Regions from separate parts of the Agromyces sp. NPDC058104 genome, predicted to be linked through region 1. Evidence: predicted binding sites of a transcription regulator. Region 1 holds the regulator's gene; the other holds the start of a gene.
The links. The regulator HrcA, encoded in region 1, represses chaperone genes, less so after heat shock. The targets are predictions, from matches to a motif close to TTNGCACTCGNNNNNNNCGAGTGCNAA.

Region 1 (5,356 bases):
GACCGGGCCGCCGCCCACGGGACGACGGCGTCGACGCCGAGCTCGGTCGCAGCCTGGACGGCCAGCTCGTCGCGGTCGCCCTTCGCGAGCGCCTGCACGAGCGTGATCGTGATCTCGGGGCGTTCCTCGACGAGCACCTCCTCGGCGAGGAGGGTGAGCTCGCGCGACTCGGTCGCGACGACCTGCCCCCGCACCACGGCCCCGCGGCCGTCGCCGATGGAGATGCGCTCACCCGGTCGTACGCGGGCGACCGTGACGGCGTGGCGCGCCTCGTCGCCCGTGAGCCGGAGCTCGGCGCCGGGCACGAGCCCCCCGAGGTCGAGGGTCTCGTCGAGGTAGAGGCTGCTCATCGTACGGCCCTCGTCAGCCGAGGAAGCGGTCGCGCAGGCGGGCGAAGAGCCCCTGCTGGAAGTGGGTGAGCTCGGGCGAGGGCGACTTCTTTGATGCGGCGAACTGCGAGATGAGGTCGCGCTCCTTCGACGAGAGCTTCGTCGGCGTCACGACCTGGACCCCGATCTTCAGGTCGCCGCGACCGTTGCCGCGGAGGCGCGACACGCCGCGGTCGCGCACGGTGACGACCTCGCCGCTCTGGACGCCGGCCTTCAGCTCGACCTCGACGTCGCCGTCGAGCGCGTGGATCGTGGCATTCGTGCCGAGGATCGCATCGGTCATGGCGACCTCGAGGGTCGCGAGCAGGTCGTCGCCGTTGCGGCTGAACACGTCGTGGTTCTTGACCTTGATCTCGAGGTAGAGGTCGCCGTTGGGACCGCCGGCGGGGCCGGCCTCGCCCGAGCCCGGCATCTGCAGGCGCACGCCCGTGTCGACGCCCGCGGGGATGTCGACGGGGACGGTGCGACGGGCGCGCACGCGACCCTGGCCCTGGCAGGTGACGCACGGCGTCGCGATGATGGTGCCGTAGCCGCGGCAGGTGCCGCACGGGCTCGAGGTCATCACGTTGCCGAGGAGCGAACGCACCTGGCGCTGGATCTGACCCGTGCCGCGGCAGATGTCGCACGTGACGGGCGAGGTGCCCGGCTGGCAGCACGAGCCCTGGCAGGTCTCGCAGCGCACGGCCGTGTCGACCTCGATGTCGCGATGCGTGCCGAAGATCACCTCGTCGAGGCCGACCTCGACGCGGATGAGGGCGTCCTGGCCGCGCTCGCGCCGCGACCGCGGCCCCCGGCTCTGCTGGCCCGCGCCGAAGAAGGTCTCGAAGATGTCGCCGAAGCCGCCGAAGCCCTGGCCGCCGAAGCCGCCCTGGTCGCCGAGGTCGTACTGCTGGCGCTGCTTCGGGTCGGAGAGCACGTCGTACGCGTGCGTCACCTCCTTGAACCGCTCGGACGCCTCGGCACCGGGGTTCACGTCGGGGTGGAGTTCGCGAGCCAGTCGGCGGTACGCCTTCTTGATCTCGTCGGGCGTCGCTTCGCGCGAGACGCCGAGGACCTCGTAGTGGTCGGCCACGGAGGGCTTGTCCTTTCGATTGCGGATGCCGGTCTTGCGACGGGCGGAAGGTCAGCTCTCGCCGAGCGTGCGGGAGAGGTAGCGGGCGACCGCGCGGACGGCGGCCATGCTGTTGGAGTAGTCCATGCGGGTGGGGCCGACGACGCCGAGTCGCGAGATGTCGCGGCCCGGGATCTCGAAGGCGCTCGAGACGATCGAGGTCTCGCCGAGCCCGAACGAGGCGTTCTCGCGACCGATGCGCACCGCGACGGCGTGCTCGTCGCCCGACATCTCGCCGAAGAGCTTGAGGAGCACCACCTGCTCCTCGATCGCCTCGATCACGCCGAGGATCGAGCCCGCGAAGTCCTGCTCGGTGCGCACGAGGTTGGCGGCCCCGGCCACGACGAGCCGGTCGCTGCGCTGCACTCGCGCCTGTTCGGCGAGGGTCGCCGCGAGGGTGTGCAGCACCGCTGCGTGGCGCGGGTCGACGGCGTCGATCTCGCCGGAGAGGAGCGCCGTCGCATCCGCCATGGTGGTGCCCGCGACCAGCTCGTTCAAGCGCAGCCGCAGCTCGGCGAGCGTCGACTCCTCGACGGGCTGCTCGAGCTCGGCGAGCCGCTGCTCGACCTGGCCCGAGTCGGCGATGAGGATGCAGAGCACCCGGTTCGGCGAGAGCGAGACGAGCTCGACGTGGCGGACTCGCGCACTCGCGAAGCTCGGGTACTGCACGACCGCGAGCTGCTTCGTGAGCTGCGAGATGAGGCGCACGGTGCGGGCGAGGAGCTCGTCGAGGTCGCTCGACTCGCCGAGGAATGTCTCGATGGCCTGCCGCTGCGCCGAGCTCAGCGGGCGCACCTCGGTGAGCTGGTCGACGAAGACGCGGTACCCCTTGTCGGTCGGGATGCGACCGGAGGAGGTGTGCGGCGCGGCGATCAGCTCCTCCTCTTCGAGGAGGGCCATGTCGTTGCGGATCGTGGCCGCGGAGACGCCGAACGCGTGACGCTCGACGATGGTCTTCGAGCCGACGGGCTCGCGCGACGCGACGTAGTCCTGCACGATCGCCCGAAGGACCGCGAGACTGCGTTCTGAGGCCATGCCCCGCTCCCTCCGACGACTTAGCACTCGATCTGTCTGACTGCTAATCATATCGCGACATCCGGCGACGACGCCGTTGCCCGCGGCGGTTCGCAGCGCTACCGTATGGATGTCCCGCGAGTCCCCGGGGCCGCGACCCCCTCCCGCACCCGAGTACACCCGAAGCCCGAAAGGCGTGCAATGACCGAGCCCAACCCCCCGCAGCCCGACCCCGCCGGCCAGCCCCAGCCCGCCGCAGCCGGCCCGCTCACGCGCGAGCAGGACCTGCAGTGGGCCTCCTTCGCCCACCTCGGCGGCATCCTCGGGTTCCTGCCCTCGCTGATCATCTGGCTCGTCTTCAAGGACCGCGGCCAGTTCACGAACGTCGAGGCGAAGGAGGCGCTGAACTTCCAGATCACCGCAGCGATCGCGTACGTCGCCATCCTGATCGTGAACTCCGTGCTCTCCGCCGTCACCTTCGGCTTCTGGGCGCTGATCGGGTGGATCCTGCCGCTCGCCCTCTGGGTCGTCGTCATCGTCTTCTCGATCCAGGGCTTCCTCAAGGCGAAGGACGGCAACCACTACCGCTACCCCTTCGCCATCCGGCTCATCAAGTAGCAGCCACCTTTCGAGCGCGCCGCCGGGGCTCTTCCCGCGGCGCGCTCTGCTGTGCCAGCATGACGGTTGACGAAGTCTCGCCTTCGGGCGACCCGAGCAAGGAGAAACCCCATGTCCGACGCCACCCCGCCTCCCCCGCCGGCGAACCCCTACGGCCAGAGCCAGCAGCTGAGCCCGTCAGATGAGAAGCTCTGGGCGACGCTCATCCACATCGGCGGCATCTTCTTCAGCTTCGTGCCCGCCCTCATCGGCTACCTCATCCTGAAGGACAAGGGGCCCTTCGTGCGCGCGCACACCGCGACCGCGCTGAACTTCCAGATCACGATGGCGATCGCCTACGTGGTCGGCATCATCCTGACCTTCGTCCTGATCGGCATCTTCGTGCTGATCGCCGTCGGTGTCGTCACGATCGTGTTCAGCATCATCGCCGCCGTGAAGGCCAACCAGGGCGAGGCATACACCTACCCGCTCGCGATCAAGTTCGTCAGCTAGCCCTCGAGCAGCTGCCGGACCACCGCGTCGGCCAAGAGCCGCCCTCTCCTGGTGAGCGTCAGCACACCCGAGAGGGCGGCTTTCGCGTCGACGAGGCCGTCGGCGATGAGCGCGGCGACGGCGTGCCGCCCGCCCGCGTGCAGGCTCGAGATCTCGAGTCCCTCGCGGATGCGGGTGGAGAGCAGCACGCGCTCGGTCTCACGGGTCGGCCCGTCGAGCACCTCGCGGCCGACGGCCGGCGAGACGCCCGCCGCGATGCGGTCGGCGTACGCGGAGGGATGCTTCGCGTTCCACCAGCGCACGCCGCCGACGTGGCTGTGCGCGCCGGGACCCACGCCCCACCAGTCGTCGCCCCGCCAGTAGCCGAGGTTGTGGCGCGAGCGCTGCGCGGGGCTCGACGCCCAGTTGCTGACCTCGTACCACTCGTACCCGGCCGCCTCGAGCTGCTCGTCGACGAGCTCGTACATGTCGGCCTCGAGGTCGTCGGAGGGCTCGGCGAGCTCGCCGCGGCGGATCTGCCTGGCGAGCTTCGTGCCGTCCTCGACGATGAGGGCGTAGGCGCTCAGGTGGTCGGGGCGCTGCGCGACCGCGTGCTCGACGCTGCGGCGCCAATCGTCGAGCGACTCCCCCGGCGTTCCGTAGATGAGGTCGAGGCTGACGTCGAGGCCCGCGTCGCGCGCCCAGCCGACGACGAGCGGCACGCGCTCGGGATCATGGGTGCGGTCGAGCGCGGCGAGCACGTGGGGCACCGCCGACTGCATGCCGAACGAGACACGGGTGAAGCCGCCGTCGGCCAGCCGCGCGAGATCGTCGGGGCCGACCGAGTCGGGGTTCGCCTCGGTCGTGACCTCGGCGCCCGGCACGAGGCCGAACTCGTCGCGAACCGCGCCGAGCATCGCGACGAGGTCGCCTGCGGGCAGCAGGGTCGGCGTCCCGCCGCCGAAGAAGACGGTCTGCGCCGGTCGAGCGGGCTGGCCGGATGCCTCGAGCACCCCCCGCGACATCCGGATCTCGCCGATCGCCTGGCCCGCGTAGTCGCTCTGCCGCGCCCCCCGCAGTTCGTCGGAGGTGTAGGTGTTGAAGTCGCAGTAGCCGCACCGCACCCGGCAGAACGGCACGTGCACGTAGACGCCGAACGCACGGTCGTCGGCGCCGAGTGCGGCCGACGACGGCAGCAGGCCGTCGGCCGGTGCGGGGTCGCCGAGCGGCAGCGCGGCGCCCACGGCTACGCGCCGCTCGCGGGGTGGAGCGCCCGGAGCTCGTCGCGGGTGAGCTCGCGGCGGCGACGGCGGCGAGCCGGCGCGAGCACGGTACTCAGTCCACCCGCGGTGGCGAAGATCGACCGGATCGTGAGCCAGACGGTGTCGTCGTCGCGATGCTCGAGGATGAACGACTCCTCGCCCGTCTCGGCACCGTTCGACGTCGTGCCGTACGCGAATCCGATGCGGTTCGGCTCGTCGATGACGTACACGACGAGCACGGGGGTCTTCGTCGCGCCGAAGCGACGTCGGCGCACGAGGGTCGCGGTCATGCCGGCGGCGATGTAGGCGGTGCCGTCGGCGCCGAAGCGGTCCTCCGTGCGGGGCGCGGGCTGCTCGGAGAGCGGCGACCCGTCGTGGTCGAACACGATGCCCGGGTACTGCGCGCCCGTTCCCGCGGAGACGTCGGCGACCGTGAAGCCCGAGCCGCGCTGCACACCCCAGGTCATCAGCGCCTCGGCCGAGCGTTCGAA
Region 2 (5,356 bases), on a different contig from region 1:
GAAACCGACGAAGGGCGCCCCCCGGAGGAGGCGCCCTTCGCGCGATTCGTGTGTCGCGGACTGCTTAGAAGTCCATGCCGCCCGTGGGGTCGCCGGCCGGGACCGGGTTCTTCTCGGGCTTGTCGGCGACGACGGCCTCGGTGGTGAGGAAGAGGCCGGCGATCGAGGCCGCGTTGAGCAGCGCCGAGCGGGTGACCTTCACCGGGTCGTTGATGCCGGCAGCGAGCATGTCGACGTACTCGCCGGTCGCGGCGTTGAGGCCCTGGCCGACCGGGAGGTTGCGCACGCGGTCGACCACGACGCCCGGCTCGAGGCCGGCGTTGAGGGCGATCTGCTTCAGCGGCGCGTCGATCGCGACGCGGACGATGTTCGCACCGGTCGCCTCGTCGCCCGAGACCTCGAGCTTCTCGAAGGCGGTCTTGCCGGCCTGGATGAGCGCGACGCCACCACCGGCGACGATGCCCTCCTCGACGGCGGCCTTCGCGTTGCGGACGGCGTCCTCGATGCGGTGCTTGCGCTCCTTGAGCTCGACCTCGGTCGCCGCGCCCGCCTTGATGACGGCGACGCCGCCGGCGAGCTTGGCGAGGCGCTCCTGGAGCTTCTCGCGGTCGTAGTCGGAGTCGGTGTTGTCGATCTCCTTGCGGATCTGCGCGACGCGGCCGGCGATGGCCTCCTCGTCACCGGCACCCTCGACGATGGTCGTCTCGTCCTTGGTGATGATGACCTTGCGGGCCTGGCCGAGCAGGTCGAGGGTGACGTTCTCGAGCTTGAGGCCGACCTCCTCGGAGATGACCTGGCCGCCGGTGAGGATCGCGATGTCCTGGAGCTGCGCCTTGCGACGGTCGCCGAAGCCGGGGGCCTTGACGGCGACCGACTTGAAGATGCCGCGGATCTTGTTGACGATCAGGGTCGCGAGCGCCTCGCCGTCGACGTCCTCGGCGATGATGAGCAGCTGCTTGCCGGTCTGGATCACCTTGTCGACGATCGGCAGCAGGTCCTTGATGTTCGAGACCTTGCTGTTGACGATCAGGATGTAGGGGTCTTCGAAGACCGCCTCCTGGCGCTCGGGGTCGGTGACGAAGTACGCCGACAGGTAGCCCTTGTCGAAGCGCATGCCCTCGGTCAGCTCGAGCTCGGTGCCGAAGGTGTTCGACTCCTCGACGGTGACGACGCCCTCCTTGCCGACCTTGTCGATCGCCTCGGCGATGAGCGCGCCGATCTGCTCGTCGGCGGCCGAGATCGACGCCGTGGCGGCGATCTCTTCCTTCGTCTCGACGTCCTTCGCGTTCGCGAGGAGCTCGGCCTCGACGGCCTGCACGGCCTTCTCGATGCCGCGCTTGAGCGAGATGGGGTCGGCGCCTGCGGCGACGTTGCGGAGGCCCTCGCGGACGAGCGCCTGGGCGAGGACGACCGAGGTCGTGGTGCCGTCGCCGGCGACGTCGTCGGTCTTCTTGGCGACCTCCTTGACGAGCTCGGCGCCGATCTTCTCGTACGGGTCGTCGAGCTCGATCTCCTTGGCGATCGAGACGCCGTCGTTCGTGATCGTGGGGGCGCCCCACTTCTTCTCGAGCACGACGTTGCGACCGCGCGGGCCGAGGGTCACCTTGACGGCGTCGGCGAGCGTGTTCAGGCCACGCTCGAGGCCGCGGCGGGCCTCCTCATCGAAAGCAATGATCTTTGCCATGTGTGTTTCTCGCCCCTTCTCGGACGTCTTCAAAGATTCGTGATTAGCACTCAAATCACGTGAGTGCTAAGACGATTCTGGCACTCGACCGCCACGAGTGCAAGCGAGCCCGGCGCCCTCGGCGCACGCCCAGCGCGAACAGCGCGGCCGTCGTCAGGGGGTGAACGAGGCGCTGCCGCCCGCGGGCACGAGCTCGATCCAGGTGTTGCCCGGCGCCAGCCGCAGCGGCGAGCCGTCATCGGCCGCGAGGGTGATGGGCGCGGCCGCGGCGTCCTTCGTCCACGTGCCGTGCGCCGTGCGCCCGGCGACCGACACCCAGGCCTCGCCCGAGCCGATGAGCACGGTCTTCGGCACCTCGCCGTAGCGCCAGTCGATGCCGACCTCGAGCGTCACGACGTTCGTCGCCCGCACCCGCGCTCCGCCCTCCTCGACGTCCGCGACCCCCTCCTGCGAGCGCAGCCACGACGAGGAGCCCGCGTCCCAGTCCCACGTCGGTGCGCGCGCCTCCGAGAAGACCAGCGCGATACGGGAGGTCGGCGCGGCGGCGAGCTCGGGGGCGGCGAGCGGATCGGCGGTGCCGTAGTCGAACTGCACGGGCGGGGGCGCGAGCGCAGCGTTGCGCGCCATGGTCTCGGCGGCGTCGAGGATCACGTCGTGCGGACCGGGACGCTCGTCGGCGCGCGAGTACAGGCCGGTCTCGTCGAGGTCGAAGACGACGTTGACGAGCGGCGTCGCCATCATCATCGCGACGAACTGGTCCTGCCCGCCCGAGTAGGCGATCACGCCGCCGAGCGGCGAGGCGATGTCGGGATCCATGGGCCGGATGGAGCGCACCGGCCCGATCGTCGGCGGGAGGTCGGAGTGCCAGACCGCGAGGTAGCGGGTGAGCCCGCCCTCCACGAGCTCCTCGAAGACGAGGTCCGTGCGATTCAGCGCGATCTGCGGGCGCGCGTCCTCGTGGTTGTCGATCTTGGCGGCGAGCGAGGGATGCCTCGGCGCCGCCGGGTCGGTCGGCGTGCCCCGCAGCGGGGAGAACGCCACGGCGAGCGGCTGCGAGCTGCCGACCGGACGCGGCTCGGCCGTCGGCCCGGGCGTCGGGACCGGCTCGGGAGGGCCTGGCTGGCAGCCGGCGAGGAGCAGCGCCGCCACCGCGACGGCGACGAGGCGCATCCCCCGCCGTCGCAAGGCCCGTCGGCCCCCCGTGACCATAGCCACATGCTAGTGACGCTCGGGAATCGACCGACCGCGAACTGCGCCGACACGCCGAACGCGCCGTCGGAGGGACGACGGCGCGTTCGGAATACGCGTGCGCTCAGGCGGGACGAACGGCTTCGGCCTGCGGACCCTTCGATCCCGTGCCGACCTCGAACACGACCTGCTGGCCCTCTTCGAGCACCTTGTACCCGGCCATGTCGATGGCGGAGTAGTGGACGAAGACGTCCTGCCCGTCGCCGTCGACAGTGATGAACCCGTATCCCTTTTCAGCGTTGAACCACTTGACGGTTCCGTTCGCCATGCGTTGCTCCCATGTTGCGGTGTGTGGATCAGCACGTGCCTGTCGCCTGTACCGGGTCGCCCTCGACGCGGGCGAACGAGGCACCTGAGGTACCGGACGTGCACGCGGGCCCGGGCGACCAACTCCAGATAGTCACATCGCGCCGCTCGGACGCAAGGGGGTGCACGTCACGAATGGTCGCAGAATGGCAACGATTCGGCCGGCTCAGCCGGCCGTGGCCTCCGCATAGTCCGAACCGAGCACCAGCACGAGCGGGGTGCCTGTCGCCGCGAAGGTCTCGGAGAGACGCACGTCGGCCTCGGGCAGCAGCGTCGCGACGCCGCGCGCGGCACCCTCGAGGTCGGGCGTGGCGAAGTAGACGACCGTCTCGGTGAGGTCGTTCTCGCTCGCGTTGGCCGTCGCATCCACCGGGACCCCGCCCGCCGTGAGCGTCTCGGCGGCCTTCGCCGCGAGCCCGGCCGTGCCGGTGCCGTTGAGCACCGTCACCTTCACCTCGGGCGAGATCGTGGGCTCGGCGGTCGCCGTCGGCGTCGGCGTCGCGGCCGGATCCGGTCCGCTCGCGGCGTTCAGCCGGTCGTTGAAGACCATGACCCCCGCGATGCCGACGCCGGCGAGCACGACGGTCGCGAGCGCGGCCCAGCCGAACCGGATCCATCGCGCACCGCGCCGGGCGGGCGCACGGTGGGCGCCGACGCGGTCGATGCCGTGCGGGATCGTGTCGAAGCGATCGCGAGGGAACTTCTGCGCCATGGGATCCAGATCGGGTCGGGGCCGGGCTCAGTCGAGCGGTCGGCCGAGGGGAATCGAACGGCTGGAGCGCGCCGCCCGGCGCGCCGATCGCATCCGCTGCAGTCGCTTGACGAGCATCGGATCGTGGCGGAGCGCCGCCGGCGAATCGATGAGCTCGCCGAGAATCCGATAGTAGCGGGCGGCTGAGATGCCGAACTCGTCGCGGATCGCTTCGGCCTTGCGGGCCGGCTGCTGCCAGGCACGGGCCTCGAAGGCGAGCACGCGACGCTGGCGGTCGTCGAGGCCGACGGAGTCGGGCCGGTCCGGCAGACGCTCTGCGCTCATCCGTTCCTCCCGTCGGGCGGTCGACGCACCGCCTTGCAGCACATCCTAGGGAACGCCCGCCGAGAGTGCGCCGAGTGGTCCCGGCGTGTACCGTCGGCCGGAACAGACGGCCGCCGCGCGGCGTTGCACCCGGTGCGGCCGCACGAATGCCCGCGGCCGAGCTGCGACGATTGAACCCGTCGACCCCCGAGAGGAGCACCCCATGTCCTACCCCGTGAACAAGAGCGATGCCGAGTGGCGAGCCGAGCTGGGCGACGAGCAGTACTCGGTGCTCCGCGAGGCCGCGACCGAGCGCCCCTGGACGGGCGAGCTGCTCGACGAGGAGCGCGCCGGCGTCTACAACTGCGCGGCGTGCAAGGCCGAGCTGTTCAAGAGCGGCACGAAGTTCGACTCGGGCTGCGGATGGCCGAGCTTCTACGAGTCGGTACGGCCCGAGGCGGTCGAGCTCATCGAGGACCGCACGCTCGGCATGGTGCGCACCGAGGTCCGCTGCGCGAACTGCGGTTCGCACCTCGGCCACGTCTTCCCCGACGGCTTCGGCACGCCCACGGGCGACCGGTACTGCATGAACTCGCTCGCCCTCGGCTTCACGCCCGAGTCCTGAGGTGGGTTCGGTTCGCGAGGCGGCGCTCGCCCGGCGTTCGGCGCCCAAGGTGACGGACGGCTCGCCGAGCGACGCCGAGCTGCTCGAGCTCCTCGGCGTCGCCGAGCGGGTCGCCGATCACGCGGCGCTCCGCCCCTGGCGCACGATCGCCCTTCGCGGTGCCGCCCGCGAGCGGCTCGGCGCGGCCCTCGCGGCCGCGTCGGGCTTCGACGGCGCCGCGGCCGAGAAGCTCGCGGCGAAGCCGCTGCGCGCGCCGCTCGTGCTCGCGCTCGTGCTCTCGCCGCGATTCCACCCGAAGGCACCCGAGTGGGAGCAGCTGGTCGCCGCGGCGGGCGTCGGACACCTGCTGAGCCTGCTCCTCGACGAGGCGGGCTGGGGCGTCATGTGGCGCACCGGCCCGTTCACCCGGCATCCGCTCGTCGCCGAGATGCACGCGCTCGAACCGGGCGAGCAGCTGCTCGGCTGGCTCTACGTCGGC

Region 2: the regulator HrcA is predicted to act here: its motif matches at 1,728-1,754, upstream of groL (chaperonin GroEL).

Annotation. Positions count from the first base shown of each region.
Region 1 covers NZ_JBHVTD010000003.1:118,471-123,826, reverse strand. The annotation lists gene ACFVTH_RS14350 (16S rRNA (uracil(1498)-N(3))-methyltransferase) at 1-350, opposite strand, end outside; gene dnaJ (molecular chaperone DnaJ) at 364-1,461, opposite strand; gene hrcA (heat-inducible transcriptional repressor HrcA) at 1,513-2,535, opposite strand; gene ACFVTH_RS14335 (DUF4870 domain-containing protein) at 2,716-3,132, shown strand; gene ACFVTH_RS14330 (DUF4870 domain-containing protein) at 3,244-3,624, shown strand; gene hemW (radical SAM family heme chaperone HemW) at 3,621-4,847, opposite strand; gene ACFVTH_RS14320 (DUF1990 family protein) at 4,850-5,356, opposite strand, start outside.
Region 2 covers NZ_JBHVTD010000001.1:428,599-433,954, forward strand. The annotation lists gene groL (chaperonin GroEL) at 65-1,684, opposite strand; gene ACFVTH_RS02060 (DUF3048 domain-containing protein) at 1,838-2,893, opposite strand; gene ACFVTH_RS02065 (cold-shock protein) at 2,997-3,200, opposite strand; gene ACFVTH_RS02070 (LytR C-terminal domain-containing protein) at 3,405-3,950, opposite strand; gene ACFVTH_RS02075 (DUF3263 domain-containing protein) at 3,978-4,274, opposite strand; gene msrB (peptide-methionine (R)-S-oxide reductase MsrB) at 4,477-4,878, shown strand; gene ACFVTH_RS02085 (nitroreductase family protein) at 4,880-5,356, shown strand, end outside.